2 linked regions of the Thiohalobacter thiocyanaticus genome follow. The protein of the gene in region 1 interacts with the protein of each later gene in a pairwise test. Links are inferred from orthologs where the notes say so. Each region holds a gene or a part of one and is shown on either strand. Other genes may lie near its edges. The genes, in order: def and CFK21_RS07545.

Region 1 (17,082 bases):
CTACCACCCGGAAGGCAGATTACCTGTCGGGTGGACAACTATCATGGAATCTCGGTAGACAGAAAACTATGGACGACCAGACACGCCACCAGCACCCGGGCATGCGCCCCCTCAACGACACCCAGCTGACGCGGGAGTCCTGGAAGATCTTCCAGATCATGGCCGAATTCGTCGAGGGTTTCGAGCGCCTGGCGCGCATCAAGCCCTCGGTGAGCATCTTCGGCTCCGCCCGCACCGATCCCGAGAGCGGCGAATACAAACTGGCCGAGGACATCGCCCGCGCCCTGTCCGACGCCGGCTTCTCGGTGGTCAGCGGCGGCGGTCCGGGCATCATGGAGGCCGCCAACAAGGGCGCCCAGGCCGGCCGTTCGCCCAGCATCGGCCTGAACATCCAGTTGCCGCACGAGCAGGCCGGCAATCCCTACCAGGACATCGCGCTCAACTTCCGCCATTTCTTCTCGCGCAAGGTCATGTTCGTCAAATACGCCTCGGCCTACGTGGTACTGCCCGGCGGCTTCGGCACCCTGGACGAGCTGGCCGAGATCCTGACCCTGGTCCAGACCGGCAAGACCCGGCGCATCCCCATCATCCTGGTCTGCCACGAGTTCTGGGACGGGCTGATCGAGTGGTTCCGCACCACCCTGGTCACTTCCGGCACCATCTCGCCCGAGGACCTGGACCTGTTTCAGGTGCTGGACAGCCCGGACGAAGTCGTGAATGCTATTTTCGACTATTATGAAAACCGCGGCTTCGAACCCTCTGCGCAGGAACGCGAGATCCTGCTGGAACTCTGATCCGCCACCAGTTCGAACGCTTCATCGGATTCAAGGAACCGCCATGCGACGCACTGCCCTGCTCACCAGCGCCCTCCTGTTCAGCATCACCGCCCACGGCCAGCCGCAGAGCGAGGAGATCGCTCCGCCCGGACTGCCCGAACCCGATCTGCCCACCGCCGGCCCCCAGGACCAGGAAGCGATCGAGCCCGAGGTCACCATCATCCGCCGCCAGGACCGCACGGTGGAGGAATACCGGATCAACAATCAGCTCTACATGATCAAGGTCACGCCGCGCAAGGGCGTGCCCTACTACCTGATGGACAGCGACGGCGACGGCTCGCTGGAGACCCGTCGCAACGAGCTCGACCCGCACCTGCTGGTGCCGAGCTGGATCATCTTCAGCTGGTGAGCCCGGGACAGCACCGTGACTGAACCGCAGGATGGGTGAAGGCGTATGCGCCGCAACCCATCGGAGCATCGTTATCCATGATGGGTTGCGCTTCGCTCCACCCATCCTACCCGTACCGGCAGCGCCCCGAACACTCCCCCTAACCCCATAAAAACCCGTATAATCCCGGGCCATCATGGCCCATCCCCTCGAAACCGGCGCACGCGCCCTGGAAACCCTCGCCGAGGCCGTCGGCCGGCTGGTGGCCTGGCTGACCGTTGCGATGGTGCTGGTCATGTTCGCCGTGGTGGTGATGCGCTATGCCTTCGACTTCGGCCGCATCTGGATCCAGGAAAGCGTGACCTGGATGCACGCCGCCGTGTTCATGCTCGGCGCCGCCTACACCCTGCGCCATGAAGGCCACGTCCGGGTGGATATCTTCTATCGCCGCTTCTCTCCCCGCACCCGCGCCTGGGTGGATCTTCTCGGCACCCTGGTGCTGCTGCTGCCCGTCACCCTGTATCTGCTGTGGACCGGCTGGGACTATGTCGCCGACAGCTGGGCCATGCGCGAAGGCTCTCTGCAGACCGGCGGCCTGCCGGCGGTCTACCTGCTCAAGAGCGCGCTGCTGGCCATGCCCGCCCTGCTGCTGATCCAGGGCCTGGCCATGCTGCTGCTGCGTCTGGCCACGATCCTGGGCGTATCTGCCGGACCCGGGCCGATGGAGCGGCACCGGTGATCGAACACCTGGCCGAATGGATGCCGCTGTGGATGTTCCTCACCGTGGCGCTGGTACTGCTGCTGGGCTACCCCGTGGCCTTCACCCTGGCCGGCACCGCGCTGATCTTCGCCTTCATCGGCGAAGCCGCCGGCCTGTTCGACCCCGCCTTTCTCGCCGCCCTGCCCAACCGGCTGTTCGGCATCATGACCAACGAGACCCTGATCGCGGTGCCGCTGTTCGTGTTCATGGGGGTGATGCTGGAACGGTCAAAGGTCGCCGAGAACCTGCTCGATACCATGTCTGCCCTGTTCGGATCGCTGCGCGGGGGACTGGGCATCTCGGTCACCCTGGTCGGCATGCTGCTGGCGGCCAGCACCGGCATTGTCGGCGCGACCGTGGTCACCATGGGCCTGCTGTCCCTGCCCACCATGCTGCGCCGCGGTTACAGCCCGGCGCTCGCCAGCGGCACCATCTGCGCGGCCGGCACCCTGGGCCAGATCATCCCGCCCTCGATCATTCTGGTCCTGCTGGGCGATGTGCTGTCCTCCGCCTACCAGCAGGCCCAGCTGGACATGGGCATCTTTGCCCCGGAAACGGTCTCGGTGGGCGATCTGTTCACCGGCGCCCTGATCCCGGGCCTGATCCTGGTCGGGCTGTACCTGATCTATCTCCTGCTGGTCGCCTGGCTGAAACCGGCCAGCATGCCGGCGATGGATGCCGCCGAGGTCGCCGCCCTGCGCGGACCGGGCGTGATCCGGCGCATGAGCAGCGCCCTGCTGCCGCCGCTGGTGCTGATCGTCGCCGTGCTGGGCTCGATCATGGGCGGCCTGGCCACCCCCACCGAGGCCGCCTCGGTCGGCGCAATGGGCGCCATCCTGCTCGCCATTTCCCAACGCCAGTTCAGCCTCGCCATCCTGCGCGACGTGGCCCGCAGCACCACGCAGGTGACCAGCATGGTGTTCCTGATCCTGATCGGGGCCTCGGTATTTTCGCTGGTATTCCGCGGCTACGGCGGCGACGAACTGGTCGCTGAGCTGCTCACCGGCCTGCCCGGCGGCGTCTTCGGCGCGGTGCTGGTGGTGATGCTGGTGATGTTCCTGCTCGGCTTCGTGCTGGACTTCATCGAGATCACCTTCGTGGTGGTGCCCATCGTCGGCCCCATCCTGCTGGCCATGGGCCTGGATCCGGTCTGGCTGGGGGTGATGATCGCCATCAACCTGCAGACCTCCTTCCTCACCCCGCCGTTCGGCTTCGCCCTGTTCTACCTGCGCGGCGTGGCCCCGGCCGAGGTGAAAACCGGCCAGATCTACCGGGGCGTGGTGCCCTTCATCCTGATCCAGCTGCTGATGCTGGGCCTGCTCGCCGCCTGGCCGGCCATCGCCACCTGGCTGCCGGGGGTGGTGTACGGCTAGCCAGCGGCGGCGCCTTCAACGCCTCAGCGGTTTTGAACAACCCGGCGTCCGACCCGGCCCGAACTGCTCAATAATTCCGCTCCGTGTCCGATCATCTGAAAGTACGCCCCGTTCCCCAACCCCGAGCGAGACCCTCCCGCATGCTGCACGAAAACCACCGCCTGCATTACATGTACACCCGTCTGTACCGGGCCTGGCAGGAGGATGAGTTCCGGCTGCACTTCCAGACCCTGATGGATGCAAAGCAGCGCCGGCTGGCCGGTTTCGAGGCACTGGTGCGCTGGTATGACAAGGCCGAGGACAGGATCGTCCAGCCGGGCGAGTTCCTGCCCTTCGCCGAGGACACCGGCCTGATCGTGCTGATCGGGGACTGGATCCTGCGCGAGGCCTGTCGCCAGGCCCGGCTGTGGAACCGGCTGTCGTCGTCGACCGTCGTCGTGGCGGTCAACCTGGCCCCGGTGCAGTTGCTCGACGCCGATCTGGTCGGCCAGGTCGAGGCCGCCATCGAAGGTCTGCCGGCCGGTGCCCTGAAACTGGAGATCCCGGAACAGTGCCTGGTCGAACACGCCCGTGCGGCGCGCAGGCCGCTGCAGAAACTGAAATCCCTGGGGGTGCAGCTGGCCATTGACGAGTTCGGTGCCGGCTACTCATCCATCCCCGCCCTGATCAGGTTCCCCTACGACGAGATCAAGCTCAGCCGCCGCTTCATCGCCAAGCTGCAGACCCTGCCCGAGGCCCGGGTGCTGGCCGCCGGCATGATCGACATCGCCCACAAGCTGGGCAAACGGGTGGTGGCCGTGGGAGTGGAGACCGAGGCGCAGGCCGGCATGCTGCGCGACATGGGCTGCGACCTGCTGCAGGGCTACCTGTTCGGCGAGCCGGGCCTGGCGGGGCAGATGAGCCTGAAGGCGGGGTGATCGGGCTGAGGCGGGATCAACGCAGAGGGCGCGGAGGCGCAAAGAAAATTCATAATAAATGCGGGACAGGAAGGTAGGTCGGGTTAGCGCAGCGTAACCCGACAGTGGCCGGCATGTTGGGTTACGGTGCCATGCACCTAACCCAACCTACACGCATTAATCATTCTCTGCGTCTCCGCGCCTCTGCGCCCTCTGCGTTGACAGCGCCAACGCGAAACAGACCTACTCCCCGTCCGCTGACTCCTCCGTCTCCACCGGTTCGCTGAACTTGCATTCCTTCTGCGGGCAGACCTTCTCGGTGCCGCGGCGCTTGGTGGTCTTGAGCGTGAGCATGGGCCAGCCGCAGTCGGGACAGGGCTCGTCGATGGGCTCGTTCCACACGGCGTACTTGCAGTCGGGGTAGCGTGAGCAGGAGTAGAAGATCTTGCCGGAACGCGCCTTGCGCTTGAGCATGCTGCCCTGCTTGCACTCCGGGCAGGTCACGCCGGTGTCCTCGGGCTTTTCCAACGGCTCGATGTACTTGCAGTCGGGGTAGCTCGAGCAGCCGATGAACTTGCCGTAACGGCCGGTACGGATCAGCAGCTGCGAGCCGCACTCGGGACAGCTGCGGCCCTCGATATATTCGGGCTCGGCGTCTTCCTTGTCCTCGCCGACATTGCGGGTGTAGTCGCACTCCGGGTAACCGCTGCAACCGATGAAGCGTCCGCGCCGGCCCAGCTTGATCTGCAGCGGCTGGCCGCACTTGGGGCATTCCTCGTCCAACTCCTCGGTGGTGACCTCCTTGCGCGAGACCCCCTCTTCCTTGGTCTTGATGCGCTGCTGGAAGGGATCCCAGAACTGGTGCAGCAGCGGGACCCACTCGCGCTCGCCGCGGGCGATCTCGTCAAGGTCGTCCTCGAGCTTGGCGGTGAAATCGTAGTCCACGTACTGGTCGAAATGCTGGGTGAGGAACCGGCTCACCACACGGCCCACGTCGGTGGGCTGGAAACGCTTCTTCTCCAGGGTGACGTACTCGCGCTGCTGCAGGGTGGAGATGATGGAGGCATAGGTCGAGGGCCGGCCGATGCCGTGTTCCTCCAGCGTCTTGACCAGACTGGCCTCGGTGTAGCGTGGCGGCGGTTCGGTGAAGTGCTGCTCGGGGCGCAGCTTGACCAGACTGACCACGTCGCCCTCCTCCAGCCGCGGCAGCATGTTCTCGTCGGACTCGGCCTTGGCGTCGTCCTGACTCTCCTGGTAGACGCTGATGAAGCCGGGGATGGCGATGGTCGAGCCGGTGGCGCGCAGCACGTTGCCCTCGCCGCAGGGGAAGTCCACGCCGACGGTGTCGATAGTGGCATGAATCATCTGACAGGCAACGGTGCGCTTCCAGATCAGGTCGTAGAGCCTGAACTGCTCCTGGCTGAGATGCGACTTGATCTCCTCCGGCACCCGCATGGCCGAGGTCGGACGGATGGCCTCGTGCGCCTCCTGGGCGTTCTTGGCTTTGGTCTTGAAGGTACGCGGCGCATCGGGCAGGTTGTCCGCACCGTAGCGCTGACTGATCAGTTCGCGGATCTCGTCGAGGGCTTCGTTGGCCAGCGTCACGGAGTCGGTACGCATGTAGGTGATGAGACCGACTGCGCCCTCGCCGATGTCGATGCCTTCATACAGCTGCTGGGCCACGCGCATGGTACGGCTGGCGGTGAAGCCCAGCTTGCGCGAGGCCTCCTGCTGCAGGGTGGAGGTGATGAAGGGCGCGGCCGGATTGCGTTTGCGCTGCTTCTTCTCGACCTTGCCGACGGTCAGTTCGCCGCCGGCGGCCTCGATCAACTCCTGCTCGACCTTGCGGGCCTTGTCCTCATTGTTCAGCGTGAACTGGCCGAGCTTCTTGCCGTGCAGCACATTGAGTTTGGCGACGAAGGCCTGGTCGTCCTTTTCCAGGTCGGCCTCCACCGTCCAGTATTCGCGCGGCCTGAACTTCTCGATCTCCTCCTCGCGCTCGACGATCAGCCGCAGGGCCGGACTCTGCACCCGGCCCGCCGACAGTCCCCGGCGCACCTTCTTCCACAGCAGCGGCGAGAGGTTGAAGCCCACCAGGTAATCCAGCGCCCGGCGCGCCTGCTGGGCATTGACCAGGTCCATGGACAGGCCGCGGGGATGCTCGATGGCCTCCTGGATGGCGCGCTTGGTGATCTCGTGAAACACGACCCGGTGCACCGGCTTGTCCTTGACCGCCTTCTTGTTCTTGAGCAGTTCGTACAGATGCCAGGAGATGGCCTCGCCCTCGCGGTCCGGGTCAGTGGCCAGGATCAGATCGTCGGCCTTGTTCATGGCCTTGGCGATGGCGTCGACGTGCTTGGAATTGCGATCGATGATGTCGTACTTCATGGCGAAGTCGTGCTCGGGATCGACCGCACCGCCCTTGGGCACGAGATCGCGCACATGACCGTAGGAGGCCATGACTTCGTAGTCCTTACCGAGATATTTCTTGATCGTCTTCGCCTTGGCGGGCGATTCCACGATCACCAGATGCTTACCCATACGACGTTCGTGAACCTGTAGTGATGGATTCGATGGCGACGTGCCGTACCGGTCCCGGTCAGTGTATCCGACGGGCGCGGAACAGGGGTCGCATGGCGGGCGGGACCGGACCGCTGTTTATATCAATGCAGCTTTCCGGCGTATTCGTCAAACACCAGGTCTTCCATCCAGGCGTAGGCGGCCTCTTCGCCCGGCTGGTTGAACAGCACCATGAGGATGATCCACTTGAGCTGGTCGATATCCACTTCCTCGGCATCCAGCGCCATCACCCGGTCGATGATCAGTTCGCGGCTGGCGGGGGTGAGGATGTCCATCTGCTCCAGAAACAGGATGAAGCCGCGGCACTCCAGATCCAGGCGCTGGCACTCGGCATCGGTGTACACGCGCAGCGCCCGCCGGGGCTGCGGGTTGGGCAGACTGACATCGCGGTACTGGGCCAGACCGTCCAGCCACTCGAAGGCCTTGTTGATCTCGCCGGGGGTGAAACCGGCCTCGATCAGTTCGACATGCAGCGATTCACGGTCGGGATGCCATTCGGGATCGTCGTCCATGTAATAGTTTTCAAACAGGTACATCAGCACGTCGAACATGCTTTCCTTCATTTCAGACCTCGTCATTGAGCCGGAGATAGGCGCCGCCGGCCTGGCTGGCCACCCGCCCCTCCAATTCCAGGATCAGGAGCATGGAGGAAACCGCCTCCGGCGTCAATCCACTGGCTGTAACCAGTTGATCCACTGTGACGGGTTCATAACCCATCTGTTCCAGCAACTTACGCTGCTCCGGCGACGGCCGGACAGCACCGGCGGCGGCCGTGGCCGGCGCCGGGGGATCCGGCTGCGACAACGCAATGCTGGCCAGGGCATGCAGTTCCTCGAGCACATCGCCACCGGTCTCCACCAGTTTGGCGCCCTGGCGGATCAGGGCGTGGCAACCGCGGGCAAGCGGGTTATGGATGGAACCGGGGATGGCGAACACCTCGCGGCCCTGCTCCAGGGCCGCGCGGGCGGTGATCAGCGAGCCCGAACGCAGCGCGGCCTCGACCACCAGCACACCCAGGCTCAACCCGCTGATGATGCGATTGCGGCGCGGAAAGTGCTCGGCCCGCGGCGGGCTGCCGACAGGCAGCTCCGAGACCAGCGCCCCGCCCGCCGCCACGATGGCATGGGCCAGGTCGCGGTGACGGGCCGGATAGACCCGGTCCAGTCCCGTCCCCATCACGGCCAGGGTATAGCCGTCGGCCTTCAGCGCCCCCTGGTGGCCGGCAGCGTCCACCCCCAGCGCCAGGCCGCTGGTCAGGGTCAGCCCGGCCGCGGCCAGGTAGCGGGCGAACTCGAAGGCGTTGTCCCGCCCGGGGCGGGTGGGGTTGCGGCTGCCGACCAGGGCCAGCTGAGGGTCATTGAGACGCCCGGGGTCGCCGTGCACATACAGCAGCGGCGGCGGGTCCGGGATAGCGGCCAGCAACTGCGGATAGGCCGCATCCGCGCGGGTAATGATATGGTTGCCCGGGTCGGACTCGCGCCAGACGAGATCCCGTTCGACACCCGACCGATCGGGTCGGCGCAGGGTCGCGCGCAGGTCCGCCCCGAGCCATGCCGGCGGATCCCGCAGGGCCTGTTCGGGCCGGCCGTCGGTGGCCTCGATGAGCTGATTGAAGGTGTGCGCGCCAAGGCCGGGGCTGTGCCACAGCGTCAGCCAGTCGCGCAGACGGTCTGCATCCATGCAGTCATCCTCCCTGAAAAGGAAACGGCCCGACAAGCGCCGGGCCGCGTCGGGGTCTGCCAGGACGGCTCAGGGGTTGGTGACGATGTCCATCAGGTGGATGGCGCGGGTCGCCTCCATCACCAGGCCGTAGCTGAGCTTGTCAAAGGTGCGGAACACCAGCAGGATGCCGGCATCCTCGTTCGGCAGCTGAACCTGCTCCTTGTCCTTGCCGAAACGGTCGCGGATCAGGGCGCCGGCCTGCTGGATCTTCAGCACATCGCCGGCCTCGAGGCCTTCGCGCTGGCCGCGGTTGATCACCACCACCTGGTACTGGCCGATCTGGGTCACGCCGTCGACCACGGCGATGATCTTGCCCTCGATCTCGTTTTCCGGGGCCCGGGGCAGGAAGTGGGTGCGCACCTCTTCCTCGCGCACCGGCAGCAGCCGGTCACCCAGGCTGACCTCGCGCGTGGTCTCGACCAGTTCCAGGGTGGCCGGGTCGCCGTGGCGCTCGATCACCGCCTCGCCGACATACAGGGCCCGGTGGCCCAGCAACTCGCCGGTATCGGGATCGGTGTAGGCCTGCTGCGGTTCGAACACATTGTAACGCTCAAACTCCGTCGTGGTACCGCGGGCATAGATCCGGTCGCCGGCGCCGGTGACGATGTGCTCGTCGGCCGTATCCAGCACGTAGCCGGCGCTGTCCAGCGCATCCGCGTCCAGCACCAGCGGCTTGGTCAGGAACTGGTGAATGGCGTCGATCGGAATGGTCGGGATGGCCTGATCCAGCGGGGTGGCGCGCACCTCGGGCGAGAGCTTGACCGTGCGCTGCCCGCGCTGGACCCGCAACTGCGGCTTGCCGTCGATATAGACCAGGCTGATCACGTCCCCGGGGTAGATCAGGTGCGGATTCTCGATCTGCGGATTGATGTACCAGACCTCCGGCCACAACCAGGGGTCGCGCAGAAAGGTCTCAGAGATGTCCCACAGGGTATCTCCCTTGACCACGACATAGCGCTCCGGGTGCTGCGGGTTGAGGGCGATCTCGTCCGCACCGGCCATCAGGGTGGTGGAGGCGAGCAGGATTCCGAGCAGTCGTTTGAACATAGGCGTCCCTTTTATTCGTTCTGGGGCATGGGGATCCGGCGCAGCATGCCCGGCCCCTCCCCGGCAGCAGCCCCCCTGTCCATCACAGTTCGGCCTGCCGTGCAAAACCCTGATTTGCCTGGTGTGGAAAACCGGCGCAGGATTCCTTATATTATCGCCGTAGGCAGCGACTTACTTTAGCAATATATCCAAGTGCTTAAAAGGCATTTGTGACAGGACTCACATGAGCAGACTCGAAATCCTGCATTTTCCCGACCCCCGACTGCGCAACCGGGCCGAGCCGGTGGCCGTGGTTGACGACGAAATCCGCCGTCTGGTGGACGACATGTTCGAGACCATGTATGCCGCCCCGGGCATCGGTCTGGCCGCCACCCAGGTCAATGTCGCCAGGCGGGTGCTGGTCATCGACATCAGCGAGGAGGGCAATGAGCCCCGGGTATTCATCAACCCCGAAATCCTCGAGACCTCCGGCACCGAGGAGATGCAGGAGGGCTGCCTGTCCGTGCCCGGCATCTACGAAACCGTCCAGCGCGCCGACCGGGTCAAGGTACGCGCCCTGGACCGCGACGGCCAGTCCTTTGAACTGGAGGCCGAGGGCCTGCTGGCGGTATGCATCCAGCACGAGATCGACCACCTGGACGGCAAGCTGTTCGTGGATTACCTCTCCGGCCTCAAGCGCCAGCGCATCCGCAAGAAGCTGGAGAAGGAGCGCCGTCATGAAGGCAGCAGCAGCCCGGTGAAGCAGGCCGAGCCGGTCATCTGACCCTGCGGCTGCCCGCCTGCGGTCCTCCCCGGCGTCCGGAGCGGTTACAATGACCGCTGCCCGTTCACAGCCGTAACAGTCATAATGAAAATCGTCTTCGCCGGCACGCCCGAATTCTCCGTTCCGCCCCTGCAGACCCTGATCGACAGCGATCACGAGGTGGTCGCCGTCTACACCCAGCCCGACCGGCCCGCCGGGCGCGGGCGCAGGCTGCAGGCCGGCCCGGTAAAGGCGCTGGCGCTGGAACACGCGCTGGCGGTCGAACAGCCGATCAGTCTCAAGCCGGCCGAGACCCTGGAGCGACTCCGGGCCTGGCGCCCCGACCTGATGGTGGTGGTCGCCTACGGCCTGCTGCTGCCGCCGGCGGTGCTGGAGATCCCGACGCATGGCTGTGTGAACATCCATGCCTCGCTGCTGCCGCGCTGGCGCGGCGCGGCACCGATCCAGCGCGCCATCGAGGCCGGGGACAGCGAGACCGGCATCACCCTGATGCAGATGGACGCCGGCCTGGACACCGGCCCCATGCTGGCCAGGGCCTCGACGCCGATCTCCGACAGCGACACCGCCGCCGATCTGCACGACCGCCTGGCCGGACTCGGTGCCCGACTGCTGGGCGAGCAGCTCGAGGCCATCCTGGCCGGCCGCCTCCCCCCCGTGCCCCAGGACGAGACCCAGGCGACCTATGCCGCCAAGCTGCACAAATCCGAGGCCGACATCGACTGGACCCGACCAGCCCCGCGGCTGCTGCGCCAGGTCAATGCCTTCAATCCCTGGCCGGTGGCGCAAACCGGATTCGGCGACCGGACCCTGCGCATCTGGCGCGCCGCCTGCCTGGCGGCCGCGGGCGATCACGGCCGCCCGGGCTCTGTGCTGGCGGCCGGCCGCGAGGGGGTGGATGTCGCCTGCGGGACCGGCGTGCTGCGCCTGCTCGAGGTCCAGCTGCCCGGCGGGCGGCGCATTCCGGCCGGGGACTTCGGTCACGCCCAGACGCTGGACGGCGTCTGCCTCGGCCCGGCGGCAGGGACTTGACCGCCGACGCCTCCAGCCGGGAGCGGGCCGCCCGGGCCCTGGCCGCGGTCAGCCAGGGCGCCTCGCTCAGCAGTGTCCTGCCCGCCGCGCTGGAGGGTCTCACCGCCCAGGACCGCGGCTTTACCCACGAACTCATCTACGGCGGCCTGCGCCAGTACCAGCGCCTGGAGGCCATCCTGGCCGGCCTGCTGCGCCAGCCGCTCAAACCGCGTGATCGCGACATCCACTGCCTGCTGCTGCTGGGCCTGTATCAGCTGAGCGCGCTGGAGGTCAAACCCTATGCCGCGGTACATGCCACGGTCGAGGCCGCCCGCGCCCTGGGCAAGGCCTGGGCGGCAAAACTGATCAACGGGGTACTGCGCAACTATCAGCGCCGCGCCAGTGAACTGGAAGCACAGCTGCAAGGCGATCCGTCCGCCCGCTACAGCCACCCCGCCTGGCTGCTGGCGCGCCTGCAGCAGGACTGGCCGCACGACTGGGAAGCCATCGTCGAAGCCAACAACCGCCAGCCGCCGCTGAGCCTGCGGGTCAACGCCCGCCACGGCGATCGCGCCGGCTATCTCGAGCGGCTGGCCGCGGCCGGCATCCAGGCCGCCCCGCTGGCGCATACCAGTCACGGCATCCGACTGGAGCAGACCGCAACCATCGACCGCCTGCCCGGTTACGCCGAAGGCGACTTCTCGGTCCAGGACGGGGCCGCCCAGCTGGCCGCCCCCCTGCTGGGACTCGCCCCGGGCCAGCGGGTGCTGGACGCCTGCGCCGCCCCCGGCGGCAAGACCGCCCATCTCCTGGAGACCGAACCGGCACTGCAGGAACTGGTGGCGGTGGAACTCGAATCTGACCGCCTGCAGCGGGTGCGCGACAACCTGGACCGCCTGCGCCTGCAGGCGCGGCTGGTGCAGGGTGACGTGGGCCGGCCGCAGGACTGGTGGGACGGCGCCCCCTTCGACCGCATCCTGCTGGACGCGCCCTGCTCGGCCACCGGCGTCATCCGCCGCCACCCGGACATCAAGCTGCATCGCCGGCCCGCCGACATCGACCGCCTCACCCGGCTGCAGGCCGGGCTGCTGGACGCTGTCTGGCCGCTGCTGCGCCCGGGCGGCCGGCTGCTGTATGTCACCTGCTCGGTGCTGCGGGCCGAGAACGCCCTGCAGGTCGATGCCTTTGTCCAACGCTGCGCCACGGCCCGGCCTGCGCCCATCGCCGCCGACTGGGGCCGGGCGGACGGGGCCGGCCGTCAGCTGCTGCCGATTGTGAACGGGGTGGATGCAGCGCCCATGGATGGCTTTTACTATGCCTGCCTGGAGAAGGCGATGGACGAAGCGGCATGACCCTGATGATGGATCCCCTGCGAACCCGGCTCCCGGGCTGGCTGCTGCTGGGCTGGCTGGCCCTGACCGCCACACCGGCGCAGGCCTTTGACGTCGAATCCATCCACCCCCACTGGGACCGCGACGTGCTGCGCCTGGACGCCCGGCTGGACTTCACCCTGACGCAGGAAGCCCGTACCGCGCTGGAAAACGGCGTGCCGCTGGTGCTGCTGCTGCAGATCGAAGTGCTGGAGCCGCGCGACTATCTCTGGGACAGGGTCGTGGCGCGGCTGCGCCAGCGCTACCGCCTGAGCTATCACGCCCTGAGCGAACGCTACATCGTGCAGCGACTGAACACCGGCGTACGCTCCAGCTTCCCCTCGCTGGAAGGGGCGCTCTACAGTCTGCAGCAACTGGAGGGACTGCCGGTACTCGACCGCAGCCTGCTCCAGCCCGGACACCGGTACTACGGTCAGCTGCGGATCAGCCTGGATACCGAGGCCCTGCCCACGCCCCTGCGGGTCTGGGCCTATGTCTCCGCCGACTGGCGCCTTTCCAGCGACTGGCACCCATGGCCGCTACAGCCGTGAAACGCTTCGGTCGCGGCCTGTGGCCGATGCTGCTGCTGTTCGCGCTGCTGCTGGTGTCGCTGTCGTTCATGAGCGATGCCACCCACAACTCCGAGCGCTTCGGGCGCATGTACTCCTGGCTGCTGCTGACCAATGCCGCCGGGCTGCTGATCCTGCTCGGTCTGATCGGACGCAACCTGTACTGGCTGATCCGCCAGGTCCGCGCCGGCGCCCCGGGCGCGCGGCTGACCTCGCGCATGGTCTGGATGTTCGTGATCCTGGCCGTGGCGCCGGTCAGCGTGGTCTATTACTTCTCCCTGCAGTTCCTGCAGCGCGGCATCGACACCTGGTTCGATGTCGAGATCGAGAACTCGCTGGAAAGCGCGCTGGAACTGAGCCAGTCGGCCTTCGATGTGCGCATGCGCGACCGGCTGCGCACCACCGAACAGCTGGCCGGGGAACTCACCGAGGTGCCCTCGCCGCTGGCCCCGCTCAGCCTGTTCGACCTGCGGGTGCGCTCCGGCGCAGTGGAGTTGACCCTGCTCAGCCACAACGGCCGCATCATCGCCTCCAGCGGCCTGGAGTCGACCAGCATCGTGCCCGACCGGCCCGGTGATGCAGTGCTGCTGCAGCTGCGTCGCGGCGCCTCCTACGTGGGCCTGGATCCCAGCGGCGACGGCGGCCTGCACATCCGCGCCGTGGTGCCGGTTCCGCTGGCCACGCCGACCTCGGAGCAGCGCATCCTGCAGGCCCTGTATCCCATCCCGGAACGTCTGAGCACCCAGGCCGACGAAGTGCAGGCGGCCTATGCCCGCTACCGCGAACTGGCCTACCTGCGCAAGCCGCTCAAATACAGTTATACGCTGACGCTGTCGGTGGTACTGGTGCTCAGCCTGCTGTCAGCAGTGTGGGCCGGCTTCTATGCCGCCCGCAAGCTGGTCGCCCCCATCCGCAATATCGCCGAGGGCACCCGGGCAGTGGCCGACGGCGACTACAGCCGGCGGCTGCCCTCGACCAGCGACGACGAACTGGGCTTTCTGGTGCGCTCGTTCAACATGATGACCCGGCGCCTGGCCATGGCCCGCGACCATGCCCGGCGCAGCCAGCTCGAGGTGGAGGGCCAGCGCACCTATCTCGAGACCCTGCTCGGCAGCCTGTCATCGGGCGTGATCAGCCTCTCGCCGGACCAGCGCATCCGCACCGTCAACACGGCCGCCGAGACCATCCTCGGCATCCCGCTCAAACGCAGCGCGGGGGAACCGCTGCAGGCACTGGTGACCGCCCATCCCTTCCTGGAACCGCTGCAGGAGGCCATCGAACGCCACCGCGAGGCCTCGGGCGGGCCGCACTGGACCGATCAACTCAGCCTGTTCGGCCCCAACGGGCGCCAGGTATTGATCTGTCGCGGCGCCCGTCTGCCCGGCGACGGGGTACGCCCGGGCGGCCAGGTGCTGGTACTTGATGACGTCACCGCCCTGATCCAGGCCCAGCGCGACGCCGCCTGGGGCGAGGTGGCGCGGCGCCTGGCGCACGAGATCAAGAATCCGCTCACCCCGATCCAGCTCTCGGCCGAGCGGCTGCGGCGCAAGTACCTGCCCGGCATGGAGGCCTCCGAGGGCGAGGTGCTGGACCGGGCCACCCACACCATCATTCACCAGGTCGAATCCATGAAGGAGATGGTCAATGCCTTCTCCGATTATGCCCGCGCCCCGCAGCTGGAACTGCGGCCGCTGGCCCTCAACGAACTGGTCGCCGAGATTGCCGAACTGTACCGCGGCATGCACCCGAATGTGGAACTGGAACTGGCGCTGGACCCCGACGCCCCCTGGATCGAGGCCGATCCCAACCGGCTGCGTCAGCTGCTGCACAACCTGATCAAGAACGCCCATGAGGCCATCGGCACCGAGCAGCCCGGACAGATCCGGCTCGAGACCCGCTGCCGGGTCGAGGATGACACGCCCTATGCCGATTTGTGGGTGTGCGACAACGGCCCGGGCTTCCGCGCCGAGGTCAGCGAACAGCTATTCGAACCCTATGTCACCACCAAGACCAAGGGCACCGGCCTGGGGCTGGCCATCGTCAAGAAAATCGTCGAGGAACACGGCGGCCAGCTGCAGGCCGGCAACCGCGACGACGGCGGAGCCTATGTGCGCGTGCAGCTACGCCAGGTACCCCGACCGCAGGCCACGGCATAGGCAGCGGCCGTATCAAGTGGTTATACTCTAGGACCGGGAGCCGAACCGGCCCGGCCATAACAACCGCGCGCAGCCAAGCCAATGTCCTCAGCCCATATCCTGGTCGTCGACGATGAACCGGATATCCGCACCCTGATCCAGGAGATTCTGGAAGAGGAAGGGTACGAAGTCAGCGTCGCCGACAGCGGCGGCGCCGCCCGGCGCCAGCGTCGCACCCATCGTCCCGACCTGATCCTGCTCGATGTCTGGATGGAGGACATCGACGGCATCTCGCTGCTGCGCGAATGGGCCGAAGGCGGCGAACTGCCCTGCCCGGTCATCATCATCTCCGGCCACGGTACGGTCGAGACCGCGGTCGAGGCCACCCGCCTGGGCGCCTACGACTTCATCGAAAAGCCCATCTCGCTGGCCAGGCTGCTGCTGGTGGTCGAGCGCGCCCTGGAGGCCGACAAGCTCGCCCGCGAGGTGGTCGACCTCAAGCAGCAGCTGCCGGTGGTGCCGGAACCGGTCGGGCGCAGTGACACCCTGCAGCGGCTGCGCGAGCAGGTGCTCAAGGTCGCCGCCCACGACACCGGCGTACTGCTCAAGGGCGAACCCGGCAGCGGCAAGAAGACCTTCGCCCATTTCCTGCACCACAACAGCCCGCGCCGCCAGGGCCCGTTGGTCGAGATCAGCGTGGGCTCGTTGTCGCAGAGCAACTCGGCCGTGGAGCTGTTCGGCAGCGAGGACGAGGAACGGGTCCACTACGGGCGCTTCGAGCAGGCCAACCGCGGCACCCTCTACATCGACGACATCGGCGACATGGACGAACAGACCCAGGCGCGGCTGCTGAGCGCGCTGGAGACCCGCAGTTTCACCCGGGTCGGCGGTACCGAACCGGTGCGTCTGGATGTGCGCATCGTCGCCGCCACCCGGCATGACCTCGATCAGGCCGTGGCCGCCGGACGCTTCCGCGAGGACCTCTACTATCACCTCAATGTGGTGCCGATCCAGATCCCGCGCCTGGCCGAGCACTGCGAGGACGTGCCCGAACTGCTCAACTATTACGTCACCTTCTTCGTCGACCGCGAACACCTGCCCTACCGGCATTTCGCGCTGGCCGCCCAGAACCGGCTGCGCAACTACAGCTGGCCGGGCAACGTGCGCGAGCTCAAGAACCTGGTCCAGCGCCTGCTCATCCTCGGCAGCGGCGAGGAAATCACCCTGGACGAGGTCGAGTCCGCCCTGCAGGCCCAGCTCATGAACCGCGACAGCGCACTGGAGGACAGCACCCTGTTCGAACTGCCGCTGCGCGAGGCGCGCGAGCAGTTCGAAAAGAACTACCTGGAGCACCAGCTGCAGGAGGCCGGCGGCAGCGTGGGCAAACTCGCCACACGGGTCGGCATGGAACGCACCCATCTGTACCGCAAGCTCAAGGCGCTGGGTATCGATGTCAAGAAAGGCAGTGACTGATACCTGCGCTGAATTACACCTACTTAACCCGATATCGTATAAATGACGGAACCCACAGCATCACCGTCATTCCGGTGCAGGCCGGAATCCAGTAACCGCCGCGGCCCCTGGATCCCGGCCTGCTCCGGGATGACGTCAACTCGCACCTGTGGCAAGCGCCTATCCTGCGCGCCTTGTTTTCTGCTTCACGATCCCGACCCGACGGCAGCCCGACCATGAAGA
Region 2 (10,967 bases), 1.3 Mb from region 1 along the record:
ACAAAACTTTTTCCGTGCATTCCGTGTATTCCGTGGCGCTCTTATAAAGAGGTTTGGCACCATGGAAAAATTCGAAACACTGACCGCGATCGCCGCGCCGCTGGACCGCTCCAACGTGGACACGGACGCGATCATCCCCAAGCAGTTCCTGAAGTCGATCAAGCGCACCGGCTTCGGGCCGAACCTGTTCGACGAGTGGCGCTATCTGGATCACGGCGAGCCCGGAAAGGACAACAGCAACCGGCCGCTGAATCCGGACTTCGTCCTCAATCAGGACAGATACAAGGGTGCGCGCATCCTGCTGGCGCGGGAGAACTTCGGCTGCGGCTCCTCGCGCGAGCACGCGGTCTGGGCGCTGCTGGACTACGGCTTCCGGGTGGTGATCGCGCCCAGCTACGCCGACATCTTCTTTAACAACTGCTTCAAGAACGGCATCCTGCCCATCATCCTGCCGGGGGAGACCGTGGACCGGCTGTTCCGCGAGACCGAGGCGCAGCCGGGCTACGAGTTGACCGTGGATCTGGCCGGGCAGAAGGTGATCACCCCGAACGGGGATGAATTCGGCTTCGAGGTCGATGCCTTCCGCAAGCACTGCCTGCTGGAGGGTCTGGACGACATCGGCCTGACCCTGCAGCATGCCGACGAGATCTGCGCCTATGAAGAGCGGCGCAGACAGGAGGCGCCCTGGTTGTTTCAATCATAAGAGCGCCACGGAATACACGGAAAACACGGACAATTGCCTGCCGGCGCGCGCGCTATGCGCGGCGCCGGAGAACAAAATCTCTGTCCGTGCTTTCCGTGTTTTCCGTGGCCATTACGAACGTGGCCAACACAGGAAATAGATCATGAAGAAACTGCTGGTACTGCCGGGCGACGGCATCGGCCCGGAGATCGTCGCCGAGGCGATGAAGGTCATCGACCATCTCAGGACCGCCGCCGGGCTGGAACTTGAGATCGAGGAAGGGCTGGTCGGCGGCGCGGCCTATGAGGCCGCCGGCACGCCGCTGCCCGATGCGACCCTGGACAGGGCGAAAGCCGCCGACGCCATCCTGCTGGGCGCGGTCGGCGGGCCCAGGTGGGAGCCGCTGGAGATCGCCCTGCGCCCGGAGAAGGGCCTGCTGGGGCTGCGCGCCGGGCTGGGACTGTTCGCCAACCTGCGCCCGGCCATCCTGTATCCCCAGCTGGCCGAGGCCTCCAGCCTCAGGCCCGAGGTGGTCGCCGGACTGGACATCATGATCGTGCGCGAGCTGACCGGCGGCATCTACTTCGGCCAGCCGCGCGGCGTGCGTGAACTGGAGAACGGCGAGCGCGAGGGCTTCAATACCCTGGTCTATTCCGAGTCCGAGATCCGGCGCATCGCCCGGGTGGCCTTCGATATCGCCGCCAAACGTGCCGGCCGGGTCTGTTCCGTGGACAAGGCCAATGTGCTCGAGTGCACAGAATTGTGGCGTGAAGTGGTGACGGCGGAGGCTGCCGGCCGGCCCGACATTGAACTCTCCCACATGTATGTCGACAATGCCGCCATGCAGCTGGTGCGGGCGCCCAAGCAGTTCGACGTCATCGTCACCACCAACATGTTCGGCGATATCCTCTCCGATGAGGCGGCCATGCTGACCGGTTCCATCGGCATGCTGCCCTCGGCCTCGCTCAACGAGCAGGGCCAGGGCATGTACGAGCCGATCCACGGTTCGGCGCCGGATATCGCCGGTCAGAATATCGCCAATCCGCTGGCGACCATCCTGTCGGTGGCCATGATGCTGCGCTTCAGCCTGGACCGGGGCGATCTGGCTGATGCCATCGAGACCGCCGTGGGCCGGGTGCTGGACCAGGGCCTGCGCACCGCCGACATCATACAGGACGGCAAGCAGCAGGTGGGCACGGCCGAGATGGGCGATGCCGTGGTTGCGGAGTTGAATTGAATACAAACAATAGCCACGGAATACACGGAAAACACGGACGATTGTTTGCCGGCGCACGCGCTGCGCGCGGCGCCGGAGAACAAAAACATTTTTCCGTGCTTTCCGTGTATTCCGTGGCTATCAGGTATTTTTAGGAGTCAGAACATGAGCAAGACATTCGATGTCGCTGTCGTCGGTGCCACCGGTGCCGTGGGCGAGGTGATGCTGGAGATCCTGGCCGAGCGCAAGTTCCCGGTGGGTGAGGTGTATGCCCTGGCCAGCAGCCGCTCGGCCGGCAGCAAGGTGCGGTTCGGCGACAAGCACCTCACCGTGCAGGACCTGGCGGAGTTCGATTTCTCGCAGGTGCAGATCGGCCTGTTCTCGCCCGGCGCCTCGGTGTCGAAGGAGTATGCGCCCAAGGCGGCGGCCGCCGGCTGTGTGGTGGTCGACAACACCTCCCAGTTCCGCTATGACGACGACATCCCGCTGGTGGTGCCCGAGGTGAATCCCGAAGCCGTGGCCGGTTATACCAATCGCGGCATCATCGCCAATCCCAATTGCTCCACCATACAGATGCTGGTCGCGCTCAAGCCCCTGCATGACGCCGCCCGTATCGAGCGCATCAATGTCGCCACCTACCAGGCCGTCTCCGGCACCGGCAAGGAGGCGATCGAGGAACTGGCGACCCAGACCGCGCAGCTGCTCAACGGCAAGGACATCGAGGCCAGGGTCTATCCCAAGCAGATCGCCTTCAACTGCCTGCCGCACATCGATGCCTTCATGGACAACGGCTACACCAAGGAAGAGATGAAGATGGTGTGGGAGACCCGCAAAATCATGGGCGATGAGAACATCCAGGTGAATCCCACCGCGGTGCGGGTGCCGGTCTTCTATGGCCACTCCGAGGCGGTGCACATCGAGACCCGCGACAAGCTCACCGCCGCCCGGGCCCGCGAACTGCTGGGCAAGGCGCCGGGCATCGTGGTGCTGGACGAACACACCGACGGCGGTTATCCCACCGCGGTCACTGAAGGGGCCAATCACGACCCGGTCTATGTCGGGCGTATCCGTGAGGATATCTCGCATCCGCGCGGTTTAGATTTGTGGGTGGTCGCCGATAATGTGCGCAAGGGTGCCGCCCTGAACAGCATCCAGATCGCGGAGTTGTTGGTCAGAGACCACCTCTAGGCTATAGTGGGGCGGACTCAAGAAATTCCGAGAAAGAACGACTAGTTGCAGGATATTTCTCCACAAACACCAAAACGACGGGATCCAGCACAGGACGGGTCCTCGGGCACATGAGAGGAAGCAAAATGGTTAGGAAAACGGCCTTAGTCACGGCCATGCTGGGCGCCTTCGCCAGTCATGCCTACGCCCTGGGACTGGGTGAAATCAAGCTAAACTCCGCCCTGCATCAGCCTCTGGACGCCGAGATCACCCTGTTGTCGGCCACGCCGGAGGAGGTCGATCAACTCAAGGTCCGGCTGGCTTCGCCCGAGGCCTATGCACAGGCCGGGGTCGAACGCATCTACCTGCACACCCGGCTGAAGTTCGCTGTCACCACCCGGCCCGACGGCACCGCCGTGATCAAGGTCACCAGTCAGGAGCCGGTGCGCGAGCCCTACCTCGATTTCATGGTGCAGGCCAGTTGGGCCAGCGGACAGCTGGTGCGCGAGTACACCATGCTGATCGATCCGCCCGCACTTATGCCCGCCGAGGCCCCGGCGCCGGCAGCCACCGCGCCGACCACTGCCCGCCAGGCCGTCCCGGCGCCGGCGCCTTCCCGGCCTGCCGACTCAGGCCGCCGGGAAGCGATCTTCACCGGTTCCGAGTACGGACCGGTGCAGCGCAACGACACTTTGTGGAACATCGCCGAGAAGGTACGTCCCGATGCCGGGGTGAGCATGCAGCAGACCATGCTCGGCCTGGTGCGTGCCAACCCGGAGGCTTTCCAGCACGGCAACGTCAACAGTCTCAAGGCCGGACATGTTCTGCGCGTACCGTCGCGGGAGGAGTTTACCTCCATCAGCCAGGCCGAGGCCCGGACCGAGGTCAGCCGGCATCACCGGCTGTGGCGCGAGGGTCGCAGTGACGAGACAGCCGCCGCACCGGCCGTCGGCAAGGTCGAGCGCGAGGCACCGGCCGCGGAAACAGCGGAGCCGGCGGTGTCCGCCGACGAGGCCGGCCCGGCCGCGACCGCAGGCGCTGATGCCCAACTCAAGCTGGTCACTCCCGATGCAGCCGATGCCGCCGCCGCTGCCGACGGTGCCGGGGGCGAGGCAGGCGCGGGCACCGAAGTGGAGCAGGTGCGTACGGAACTGGCACTGGCCGTGGAGGAACTCGAAGCTCAGCGTCAGCAGAACCAGGACCTCAATGAGCGGCTGGCCGACCTGGAGCAGCAGATCGCCCAATTGCATCGTCTGGTCCAGCTCAGTGATGACGAACTGGCCCGGATGCAGGGCTCGCTGGCCGGCGAAGAGGCAGTTGCCGCTGACGCGGGAGAGGAATCCCCCGTGCCTGCGCAGGAACAGATGACGGATGAAACCGCGGCTGCCGCGGCGCCGGATGAACTGGTCGCCGGGACCGAGCCGGTGGAACCCGCGCCGGCTGACGCGGCACCGGAGGCCCAGGCCGAACCCGCGCCGCCCGCCCTGCAGGAGGATATCCGCCAGCCCGCCCCGGCCCCGGCCGAAGAAGGCCTGCTCAGCCGTTTCCTGACCAATCCTCTGTGGCAGGCCGGCGCCGGTGCCGTTGCCCTGCTGCTGTTGATCCTGGCCTGGCTCGGGGCACGCAAGCGCCGCATGGCCACAACCGAGTTCAAGGAAAGCATTCTGGCCGAGCCCGGGGATAAGGGCGGCGCGGGAAGTGCATCCGCGGCGACTGCCGTCGGTGCCGCTGCCGGCGGAGCCGAGGCGGCGGCGGCCGAGCCGCAGGAAGAGGCGCCGGCGCCGGCGGCCTCCGGGGGGCCGCAGTCTGACTCCTCGCTGTTCACGGATTTTTCCGTCAGCGATATGGGTACCCTGCAGAACGAGGCCGAGGCCGATCCCATCGCCGAGGCGGACGTCTACCTTGCCTACGGCCGCTACCAGCAGGCCGAGGAACTGATCCGGGGTGCGCTGGACAACGATCCCGACAACGCCGACTACCGGCTCAAGCTGCTGGAAGTCTTCCATGCCGCCCGGAACCAGAGTGCCTTCGATACCGAGGCCGAGGCCTTGCTGGCCCGGTTGGAGAACCAGGAGGATCCCGCCTGGCAGCGGGTGGTGGAGATGGGACGCGAACTCAACCCCGGCAACAGCCTGTATCTGGCAGGCGGCGGTGCGGTCGAGGCGCCCGCGCCAGCCGAGCCGGAACTGACCGACCTCGGTGGTATGGACACGAGCGATACCGGCCTGGACGAAGCCGGGACGGCCACTGCCGAATCCGAGGCGGGAGCCGAGGAGGACAACTCGCTCGATTTCGATCTGGGCGAGTTGGAGAGCTTCGCTCCCGGAGACAGGGCTGAAACGGAAGGAGTCGAACCTGCCGAGGAGAAGGTGCCGGGTCTGGCCGACGATGACGAAAACATGCTTGAGTTCGATCTCAGCGAGACTGACGAGGCGGCCGCGCCGGTCGGTGAAGCCGAGGAGGAAGTCGAAGTCGGCGAGGGTGAACTGCAGGCCGGCGATGAGGTCTCCACCAAGCTCGACCTTGCCCGTGCCTATATCGAGATGGGCGATCCGGAAGGTGCACGCAGCATCCTGGAAGAAGTTATGGAAGAGGGCAACCAGGCCCAGAAGTCCGAGGCGGAGACACTGATGAAGGAAGTCGTCTGACGCCGACGGCGGGTCACTGTAGATAGCAAAGCCCGGCACCCGCCGGGCTTTGTTCTTTTCCAGCCTCTGCAGCCGGACTGCACCGGCGGCGGAGCGGAAATTGTGATGCCGCCCCTTGCATTCCCCGGCAACAGCTACGAAACTCTGCGCGCTTCACCCCATAAATGAATAAACAAGGAGAGTCACCCATGAACAGTAAGAATATGCTCAGCGTGCTGATGATCGCCCTCGGCCTGAGCCTGGCCGGCTGCGGCGAGAGCCAGGGTCCGGCGGAACAGGCCGGTGAGAAGATCGACGAGTCCATGGAAGCCACCACTGAAAAGCTCAAGGAAGCCGGCGAGGAAATGGGCGATGCCATGGAAGAGGCCGGCGACAAGGTGGAAGAAGCCACCGAAAACTGACGGGCTTTGTTTGCCGATTTCCAAACCCGGCCCCGGCCGGGTTTTTCATGCCGGGATCAGTGGCTGTCGGCTTTGGCTGGCGTGCATCCCGATGCCGCGTATGACCTGACAACCTATGAGAATGTATCGAGTGCGGCCTGCATGTCTTTTTCCTCCACCGGCAATGTCAGCACCGCATGCAGCGTAAACAGTTCGGCCAGCCGCGGTACATACTGCGCCTCCGGCTTTTCCACCAGTACGATCACTTTCGCCTCCGGAGCATATTTCTGCAGGCTGTACAGAAAGACATCCAGGTTGCAGACATTGACGCCTGCGTAGTTGTTGCCGTAGCCGTAGAAGAACTCCGCCACGACCCAGTCGGGCGGGTTCTTCTTCAGTTCGTTGATCGCCTTGCGCTGGGAATTGAGCTTTATCTGCGCGATCCCGAGACGGCGATACAGCTGCGAGAAGTCCGGGTGCGCCGGCGACTCGATAATGGAATAGAGGACTTCTCTGCCGGCGGTCATCGGTCTCAGGGCCTGCGACGCAGGACCCAGATCTCCAGCAGCGACCACTCCTCACCGGGGTAGTTCTCCTGCTCCAGCGGCGACATGCGGCGGTGGCGGGTGGCCATGCTGCCGACGAACTCCAGGCGCTCCAGCAACAGGCGCTTGGTCTCGTCCGCCTTGTCCAGGCTGAAGGGATTGAGGAAGTTGACCAGCATGTAGCCCTCACGCGGAGCGCGGGCGAAGGCGTCGATCAGCGCCTTGATGACATCGGTTTCGAGATAGACCAGCGAGGCGGTGGAGATCACCACGTCGGCGTTTTCCATCGCCGCATCCACCGCCTGTTTCGCCTCGGCGGAAGGGGCGTTGAGATCGGCGACCACGGTGTCGTCGAACAGGCCGCAACTCTGGCCGTAGGCCATGGCGTTGCCGGAGATGTCGATGCCGGTGGTATGGGCCGGGAAGCGGCGCTCGGCCTCGATCCTCCGGCAGGCGTCGGTGTCACGCCAGTTGTGGCGGATGGCCTCGTAGTCCATGCCGTAGACGGTGGCCATGGTGGTGTTGCCGAAGCAGGCGCACAGGTCGACATAGCGCACCGTCTCGCCGCGGCCGGCCTTTTCCTGCACCCAGGGCAGGATCAGACGGTCGAACATCCGGCGGTTGAAGTCGTCCGAGATATAGTCCAGCGCATCCAGAATGCGCTCCTTGAAGGGAACGGGGGTCTCGGCAACGTAGATATCGTCAAAATGCTGTTTCTTCTCGTCGGTCTTGATCTTCGACTGGCTCATGCTTCGTCTCAGTTGCTTCGGAATAGCGTGATCTTCCCGATCCTGCGGCTGGAAATCAACCTGGGGGAATAATGGCCCAGGGAGGGTCGGTGCGGGTAGAATTCCTTCATGTCCATCGCCTCCCCGTCCCCTGCCATCCGTATTCTGTCGTTGCTGGCATTCGCTGCCGGGCTGGCGCATGCCCGCGGGCCGGCGCTGCTGCTGGGTCTGGCCGGCCTGGCGGCGTTCGTGCTGCTGTCCTGGCCGGCGCGCGGTTCGCTGCGCATCCCCGGGGCCGGACAGGCGCTGCGACGGCTGCGCTGGCTGCTGCTCGCACTGGTGTTCGTCTACGGCTGGCTCACACCGGGTGAGGCGCTGATCCCGGTACTGGGGACCTTGTCGCCGAGTTGGCAGGGACTGGCCGCAGGTGGGGTGCGGGCGGTGATTCTGCTGGGGATGGTGCTGGCGGTCTATCTGCTGCTCACCACGACGCCGCGGGAACAGCTGTTGACCGGGCTGGCCTGGCTCACCCGGCCGCTGCAGCGCCTCGGGCTGGATGCCCGCCGGCTGAATGTGCGCATCGTGCTCACCCTGCAGCGGGTGCCGCAGGCGCAGGAGCTGATCCGGACATGGCAGGCGGAACTGCCGCCTCTGCGCCAGTGGCGTGCCTTCGCCGCGGCGCTGCCGGGTCTGTGGCAGCGGGTGCTGAAGGCGGCGGAAAATGACCCGCCGGTGGCGCTGGAGATCCCGGTGCAGGCGCGCCCGGCCTGGTGGGAATGGGCCTGGCCGGCCGGGATCGCGCTGGTCATGCTCATGCCCTGGTGGGTCGGAGTGGAATGAATGGCATGAGCGCCCTCAAGCCTCTGGTTGCATTTTCCCGCCCCGGTTCGCAGACAGCGCCACAGGGACTTCTCTGTGTCTCTGCGCCTTTGCGTTCTCCGCGTTCCCGTCGCTGCCGTGGAGAGAAACCCTGATGCGCATCGCCCTGGGCATCGAATACGACGGCAGCGCCTTCAACGGCTGGCAGCGCCAGAGCCACGCCCCCAGCGTACAGGCCGCGCTGGAACAGGCCCTGTCGAAGGTGGCGGATCATCCGGTGAGCGTGGTCTGTGCCGGGCGTACCGACACCGGTGTGCATGCCACTGCCCAGGTCGTGCACTTCGATACCCATGCCGGGCGCAGTATGCGCTCCTGGCTGCTGGGCGGTAATTCCAATCTGCCGCCGGAGGTCGCGATCACCTGGGTGCGGCCGATCAGCGAGGATTTCCACGCCCGGTTCAGGGCCACGGCACGCCAGTACCGCTACCTCATCCTCAACCGCGGTCATCGCCCGGCCCTGCTGCGTAAGCGGGTGTGCTGGGAGCATCGTCCATTGGATGTCGAGGCCATGCAGGCCGCCGCCCGTCCGCTGCTGGGCGAGCACGATTTCTCCGCCTTCCGGGCCCTGGCCTGCCAGGCCAGACACCCGGTGCGTACCCTGCACCGGCTGGAGTTGCAGCGCCGGGGCGACCTGATCCTGCTCGACATCGAGGCCAATGCCTTCCTGCACCATATGGTGCGCAACATCGCCGGCAGCCTGATTGCGGTGGGTCGGGGCGAGCAGCCGGTGGACTGGCTGGCCGGACTGCTGGCCGGCCGCGACCGCTCGCGCAGCGGCATCACGGCGCCGGCCGGTGGGTTGTATTTCGTCAAGGTGGCATATCCATCGGAGTTCGCTCTGCCCGGGGAGGCGGTGCTGCCGGACATAGGCTGATCCGACCCACATCTGAATGCTTTCGTGCCTGCGGGCTGCAAAAAGCTGCAATTCCCCTGCAGTTGTGACAGGATTGCGGGTTTCACCCCAGCGAGAATCCGGTAGCCTGTGCATGCGCGTGCGCGTTAAAATCTGCGGTATCACCCGGTCCGACGACGGTGTGGCCGCTGCGGCCGCCGGCGCCGATGCCATCGGGCTGGTGTTCTATGAGCGCAGCCCGCGCGCGGTTGACATCGAGCAGGCCCGGGCTGTCATCGCGGCGCTGCCGCCATTCGTGTGCAAGGTGGGGTTGTTCGTGGATGCCGCTGCCGAGACGGTGCGTGCACACCTCGAGGCACTGCCGCTGGACCTGCTGCAGTTCCACGGCGACGAAACGCCGGAGTTCTGTGATGGCCTGGGGCATCCCTACATCAAGGCCCTGCGCATGCACCCGGAGATGGATGTGGCTGCGGCGATGCAGGCCTGGCGCGGGGCCGCCGGCATTCTGCTGGATGCCTGGCACCCGGCCGTGCCGGGCGGCAGCGGCGAGCGCTTCGACTGGGCCCGCATTCCGCCCGAGCGGCCGCGACCGCTGATCCTGGCCGGGGGGCTGGATGCCGGCAATGTGGAGCAGGCCGTGCGCAGCACCCGTCCCTATGCCGTGGATGTCAGCAGCGGCGTGGAGCAGGACAAGGGGATCAAAGATCCGGCGAAGATCGCCGCCTTCATCCAAGGAGTCAACCGTGTCAACACCGACTGAGGCCATGGCGCCGCTGCACTTCACCGACCTGCCCGATGCCAACGGGCACTTCGGGCCCTATGGCGGGCGCTTCGTTGCCGAGACCCTGATGGAGCCCATCGAGGAGTTGCGCCAGGCCTACGAAACGCTGAAGAGCGATCCCGATTTCCAGGCCGAACTGGACCGCGACCTGCATTACTATGTCGGCCGGCCCTCGCCGCTGTATCACGCCGAGCGCTGGAGCCGGCACCTGGGCGGGGCGCAGATCTACCTCAAGCGCGAGGATCTCAACCACACCGGCGCGCACAAGATCAACAACACCGTCGGCCAGGCCCTGCTGGCCCGCCACATGGGCAAGACCCGCATCATCGGCGAGACCGGCGCCGGCCAGCACGGCGTGGCCACCGCCACCGTCGCCGCGCGGCTGGGCATGGAATGCGTCATCTACATGGGCGCCGAGGACATGAAGCGCCAGTCCAGCAACGTCTACCGCATGCGCCTGCTGGGTGCCGAGGTGGTGGGCGTGGAATCCGGCTCGAAGACCCTCAAGGATGCACTCAACGAGGCCATGCGCGACTGGGTCACCAATGTCGACAACACCTTCTATATCATCGGCACCGTCGCCGGGCCGCATCCCTATCCGGCCATGGTGCGCGACTTCCAGGCCGTGATCGGCCGTGAGGCGCGCCAACAGATCCAGGCGCAGGCCGGCCGGCTGCCGGATGCCCTGATCGCCTGCGTCGGCGGCGGCTCCAACGCCATCGGGCTGTTCCATCCCTTCCTCGATGACAGGGACGTGGCCCTGTACGGGGTCGAGGGCGGCGGCGACGGCTTAGACTCCGGTCGCCATGCCGCGCCCCTGTGCGCCGGCCGTCCGGGCGTGCTGCACGGCAACCGCACCTACCTGATGGAAGACAACGACGGCCTGATCACCGAAACCCATTCCATCTCCGCCGGCCTGGACTACCCCGGTGTGGGCCCCGAGCATGCCTGGCTCAAGGACAGCGGCCGTGCCCGTTATGTGGCCGTCACCGACAGCGAGGCGCTGCAGGGCTTCCACGATCTGACCCGCATGGAAGGCATCATCCCGGCGCTGGAATCCAGTCATGCCCTGGCCTATGCCACCAAGC

What was found.
Region 2: the proteins of def (region 1) and CFK21_RS07545 interact in binary tests that used the Escherichia coli proteins (3 or more experiments, as listed by UniProt). The link is inferred for Thiohalobacter thiocyanaticus from one-to-one orthologs.

The regions. Positions count from the first base shown.
Region 1 is NZ_AP018052.1:361,567-378,648, reverse strand. Bases 8,606-11,535 are described here. They hold def (peptide deformylase), read left to right. Parts: upstream 8,606-9,765; coding sequence 9,766-10,305; downstream 10,306-11,535. Other genes in these bases: rsmB (16S rRNA (cytosine(967)-C(5))-methyltransferase RsmB), read left to right, coding at 11,331-11,535; fmt (methionyl-tRNA formyltransferase), read left to right, coding at 10,390-11,334; CFK21_RS01720 (LysM peptidoglycan-binding domain-containing protein), read right to left, coding at 8,606-9,542. Also shown: CFK21_RS01760 (TIGR00730 family Rossman fold protein), read left to right, coding at 69-794; CFK21_RS01755 (DUF2782 domain-containing protein), read left to right, coding at 838-1,185; CFK21_RS01750 (TRAP transporter small permease subunit), read left to right, coding at 1,361-1,903; CFK21_RS01745 (TRAP transporter large permease), read left to right, coding at 1,912-3,297; CFK21_RS01740 (EAL domain-containing protein), read left to right, coding at 3,438-4,214; topA (type I DNA topoisomerase), read right to left, coding at 4,437-6,734; CFK21_RS01730 (DUF494 family protein), read right to left, coding at 6,857-7,336; DNA-processing protein DprA, read right to left, coding at 7,338-8,453; more of CFK21_RS01720, read right to left, coding at 8,523-8,605; more of rsmB, read left to right, coding at 11,536-12,665; CFK21_RS01700 (DUF4390 domain-containing protein), read left to right, coding at 12,662-13,234; CFK21_RS01695 (sensor histidine kinase), read left to right, coding at 13,216-15,408; CFK21_RS01690 (sigma-54-dependent transcriptional regulator), read left to right, coding at 15,490-16,860; Trk system potassium transporter TrkA, read left to right, coding at 17,076-17,082. UniProt on the Escherichia coli protein: Removes the formyl group from the N-terminal Met of newly synthesized proteins. Requires at least a dipeptide for an efficient rate of reaction. N-terminal L-methionine is a prerequisite for activity but the enzyme has broad specificity at other positions.
Region 2 is NZ_AP018052.1:1,626,746-1,637,712, forward strand. Bases 1,180-4,074 are described here. They hold CFK21_RS07545 (aspartate-semialdehyde dehydrogenase), read left to right. Parts: upstream 1,180-2,063; coding sequence 2,064-3,086; downstream 3,087-4,074. Other genes in these bases: leuB (3-isopropylmalate dehydrogenase), read left to right, coding at 1,180-1,919; CFK21_RS07550 (FimV/HubP family polar landmark protein), read left to right, coding at 3,212-4,074. In the rest of the region: leuD (3-isopropylmalate dehydratase small subunit), read left to right, coding at 62-703; more of leuB, read left to right, coding at 843-1,179; more of CFK21_RS07550, read left to right, coding at 4,075-5,713; CFK21_RS07555 (hypothetical protein), read left to right, coding at 5,902-6,114; CFK21_RS07560 (hypothetical protein), read right to left, coding at 6,228-6,620; CFK21_RS07565 (class I SAM-dependent methyltransferase), read right to left, coding at 6,626-7,387; CFK21_RS07570 (hypothetical protein), read left to right, coding at 7,496-8,206; tRNA pseudouridine(38-40) synthase TruA, read left to right, coding at 8,340-9,119; CFK21_RS07580 (phosphoribosylanthranilate isomerase), read left to right, coding at 9,232-9,858; trpB (tryptophan synthase subunit beta), read left to right, coding at 9,863-10,967.